2 regions of the Streptomyces achromogenes genome follow, and region 1 is predicted to be linked to the other one. Evidence: riboswitches for the same ligand, from Rfam matches in the RefSeq annotation. Region 1 holds a riboswitch; the other holds the start of a gene.
The links. Region 1 has a riboswitch for S-adenosylmethionine ahead of QF032_RS11510 (aminotransferase class V-fold PLP-dependent enzyme). Riboswitches for the same ligand answer to the same signal wherever they lie in the genome.
Positions count from the first base shown of each region.

Region 1 (2,196 bases):
ATCATGCGCGGCGAGGCGACCGACGCGCAGATCGCCGGGTTCGTGGTGGCGCTGCGGGCCAAGGGCGAGACCGTCGAGGAGATCAACGGGCTGGTCCGGGCGATGTACGAGCACGCCAACCTGATCGAGGTGCCGGGGCCGACCGTCGACATCGTCGGCACCGGCGGCGACGGCGCGAAGACGGTCAACATCTCCACGATGTCGGCGATCGTCGTGGCCGGTGCGGGAGCCACGGTCGTCAAGCACGGCAACCGGGCCGCGTCCTCCGCGTCCGGCGCCTCGGACGTCCTGGAGAAGCTCGGCGTCAACCTGGAGCTGACCCCGCGCCGGGTGGCCGAGGTGGCCCAGGAGGCCGGGATCACCTTCTGCTTCGCGATCAAGTTCCATCCGGCGCTGCGTCATGTCGGCGCGGCGCGCGGCCAGTTGGGCATCCGCACGGTGTTCAACATCCTCGGCCCGCTGACCAACCCCGCCAGGGTGCGGGCGCAGGCCGTCGGTGTCGCCGACCCGCTCATGGCGCCGGTCGTCGCGGGCGTCTTCGCCGAACGAGGCAACTCGTCCCTGGTCTTCCGGGGCGACGACGGCCTCGACGAGCTGACCACGACGGCCACCTCCCACGTGTGGGTGGTGCGCGACGGCAAGGTCACCGAGGAGACCTTCGACCCGCGCGACGTCGGCCTCGACCTGGTTCCGGTGGAGGCGCTGCGCGGCGGGGACCCCTCGTACAACGCGGAGGTGGCCCGCCGTCTGCTGGAGGGCGAGCGCGGCCCGGTGCGGGACGCGGTGGTACTGAACTCGGCGGCGGCGCTCGTGGCGCTCGAGCCGGGCGGCGGGACGCTGGCCGAGGAGATCCGGGCCGGCATGGCACGGGCGGCCCAGTCGCTCGACTCCGGGGCGGCCAAGCGGGCGCTGGAGCGCTGGGTGGCCGCCAGCAACGCCTGACGTCCGTGAGACGCGGTCCCGCCATCCGGACACGGGTTGCGGGACCGTGATCGGCTCGCGTAGGTTCCTGTACCAGGTCATGAGTGACAGTCATGAGGCCCCGGCCGACTGTCCGGCAACCCTCCGTCCGTGGCGGGGTGCCCCGGGTGAAGACCAGGCCGTGGGCAACGAGGTCCACGGCAAGCGCGGATCCCTCGCACTCTTTCGAGTGAGAACGCCAGGGGTCCTGGGTCGTCCGAGGGAGTCTCCTGTGAGCAAGCGAATGCGCTAGGGCGTCGAGCCCCGCCTCCGCACACCCCTTTTCGCCTTCCTCCGTGCTCGAGCCATGTCCGCTCGCGCGGCGGTTCCCCCTTTCCTCTCACGGGAGTTCGCCATGTCCGTCTCCACCGCTGCCGTCACCCGCCCTGTCTGTGCCCCGTTGGACGTTCTGGGCCGTGATGTCACCGTCCCGCTCGTCACCGGCGGCGAGGTCGCCTACGCGGCCCTCGACTACGCCGCCAGCGCCCCCGCCCTCCAGCGCGTCTGGGACGACGTCGCCGCCTACGCCCCGTACTACGGCAGCGTGCACCGCGGCGCCGGCTACCTCTCCCAGCTCTCCACGGACCTTTTCGAGAACGCCCGCGCAACCGTCGCCGAGTTCCTCGACTGCCGCCCGGACGACCAGCTGGTCTTCACCCGCTCGACGACGGACTCCCTCAACCTGCTGGCCCGCGCCCTGCCCGCCGACTGCCAGGTCTTCGTCTTCGAGACCGAGCACCACGCGTCCCTGCTGCCCTGGCAGGACGCCCGGGTCACCTACCTCGACGCCCCGCGCACCCCGGGCCGGGCCGTGGAGACCCTGGAGCGGGCCCTCGCCGCCCGCGACCCGCACGGCCCGGCGCTGGTCTGCGTCACCGGCGCCTCGAACGTCACCGGCGAGCTGTGGCCGGTGCGCGAGCTGGCGGCGGCGGCGCACGCCCACGGTGCCCGGATCGTCCTGGACGCCGCCCAGCTGGCCCCCCACCACCCCGTGTCGGTCCAGGACCTCGACGTCGACTGGATCGCCTTCTCCGGCCACAAGCTGTATGCACCCTTCGGCTCCGGAGTGCTGGCCGGCCGCGCGGACTGGCTGGTCGCGGCGGACCCGTACCTCGCCGGCGGCGGCGCGAGCCGCAAGGTCGCCCGCCGCGAGGACGGGGGAGTGGACGTGGAGTGGCACGAGAGCGCGGCCCGCCACGAGGCCGGCTCCCCGAACGTGATCGGCGCCTACTCCAT
Region 1 is NZ_JAUSYH010000001.1:2,543,601-2,545,796, reverse strand. It holds gene trpD (anthranilate phosphoribosyltransferase) at 1-942, shown strand, start outside; SAM riboswitch class IV at 1,018-1,134, shown strand; gene QF032_RS11510 (aminotransferase class V-fold PLP-dependent enzyme) at 1,316-2,196, shown strand, end outside.

Region 2 (2,196 bases), 1.5 Mb from region 1:
GGCGGGGCGGACGAGGTGGCCGCGGGCCAGCCGCAGCTGGGCGGTGCGGTAGATCGCCGCCGCCATCCGGCCCAGGGCCTGGCCGTCCTGGTGGCGGTGCTTGCGCACGCCGACGTCGACCTGGGCGAGGGCGTCGAGGCCCACCAGATGCAGGGCGTCGACCAGCATGCCCAGCTCCACGCCGTAGCCCACCGGGAAGGGCAGCTGCTCCAGCAGGCTCCGGCGGGCCGCGTACTCGCCGCCGAGCGGCTGCACGAACCCGGCGAGCTGCGGCCAGTGCATGTTGAGCAGGGGGCGGGCCATCAGCTCGGTGACGCGTCCGCCCTGACCGGCCGCGCCGCCCAGCGGACGGTCGTACATGGCCTTGACCAGGTCCACGTCCGGATCGGTGAGCAGCGGGCCGACGATCCCCGAGACGAAGTCGGAGGAGAACTCCCGCAGGTCGGCATCGATGAAGCAGACCACGTCCCCGCGGGTGACCAGCAGCGAGCGCCACAGCACCTCGCCCTTGCCGGGCGCGGCCGGGATGCGGGGGAGTATCTCGTCGCGGTGGACGACGCGCGCGCCCGCCGCCGCGGCCACCTCGGAGGTGCGGTCGGTCGATCCGGAGTCGACGACGACGATCTCGTCGACGAGCGGGACCTGCCGCATGAGGTCGTGGCGGATCACGGCGACGATCTCACCGACCGTCTCCTCCTCGTTGAGCGCGGGCAGCACGACGCTCACCGACTGGCCCGTGCGCTGTTTGGCGGCGAGAATCCGGTGCAGTGGGCGGTCCGTCAGGGACCAGGAACGGGTGCTCAGCCAGCGCTCGACTTCTTCCAGCACGTCGGCGGCTCCTCTGCGCTCTCTCGGCGAGACGGTCCTGCGTGATCCATCTCGCGGTTCGGACGACTATCTCAACTGTCCTGGCCTTCGGTTACAGTCTTGGACAACGCCGGTGACCATCGCATGTCAGGGTCGTCGACGCCCACAGATCAACAACCGAATACCGCTCATCCAGAGGGGCAGAGGGACACGGCCCGATGAAGCCCCGGCAACCCTCCAGTCGGTTCTCGTAGATCAGTGTTGATCGTTCAGCGAGGCTCCCGGCTCGGGAAGGTGCCAAATCCGTCTCACGGCGAAGTGCGTCGTGAGGAAGATGAGGAGAAAGGGCCTCGCCTCACATGGCTGCGCAGACTGTTGCAAGCACCACGGACTCTACGACCTCCGCTGTCGACCTCGGTCCGGCCACCGCGTTGAGCTGCCGCGAGTGCGGCCACCGCGTCCCCCTCGGTCCGGTCTTCGCGTGCGAGAAGTGTTTCGGCCCGCTCGAGATCGCGTACGACTTCTCCTCCTACGACACGGAGGAGCTGCGGAGGCGTATCGAGGCGGGACCCGCGAACATCTGGCGCTACGCGCCGCTGCTGCCCGTCCCGGCGGACGTGGCCGGCAAGCCGAACATCAACCCCGGCTGGACCAAGCTCGTGCAGGCCGACAACCTCGCCCGCGAGCTGGGCGTCGACGCCGGCAAGCTCTTCGTCAAGGACGACTCCGGCAACCCGACCCACTCCTTCAAGGACCGGGTCGTCGCCCAGGCCATCGAGGCCGCCCGCGCGTTCGGCTTCACCACGCTCTCCTGCTCCTCCACCGGCAACCTGGCCGGCGCCGTGGGCGCCGCCGCGGCCCGCGCCGGCTTCCGCTCGTGCGTGTTCATCCCGCACGACCTGGAGCAGGGCAAGGTCGTCATGGCCGCGATCTACGGCGGCGAGCTCGTCGGCATCGAGGGCAACTACGACGACGTCAACCGCTTCTGCTCCGAGCTCATCGGCGACCCGGCGGGCGAGGGCTGGGGCTTCGTCAACGTCAACCTGCGGCCCTACTACGCCGAGGGCTCGAAGACGCTGGCGTACGAGATCTGCGAGCAGCTCGGCTGGCGGCTGCCCGACCAGCTGGTGGTGCCCATCGCGTCCGGCTCCCAGCTCACGAAGATCGACAAGGGTCTGCAGGAGCTGATCAAGCTCGGGCTGGTCGAGGACAGGCCGTACAAGATCTTCGGTGCGCAGGCGGAGGGGTGCTCCCCGGTGTCCGTCGCCTACAAGGCCGGGCACGACGTGGTCCGTCCCCAGAAGCCGAACACCATCGCCAAGTCGCTGGCCATCGGCAACCCGGCGGACGGCCCGTACGTCCTCGACATCGCGCGGCGGACCGGCGGCG
Region 2 is NZ_JAUSYH010000001.1:4,057,484-4,059,679, reverse strand. It holds gene QF032_RS18090 (glucosyl-3-phosphoglycerate synthase) at 1-828, opposite strand, end outside; SAM riboswitch class I at 993-1,148, shown strand; gene thrC (threonine synthase) at 1,167-2,196, shown strand, end outside.
Region 2: another riboswitch for S-adenosylmethionine. It lies ahead of thrC (threonine synthase); the one in region 1 lies ahead of QF032_RS11510 (aminotransferase class V-fold PLP-dependent enzyme).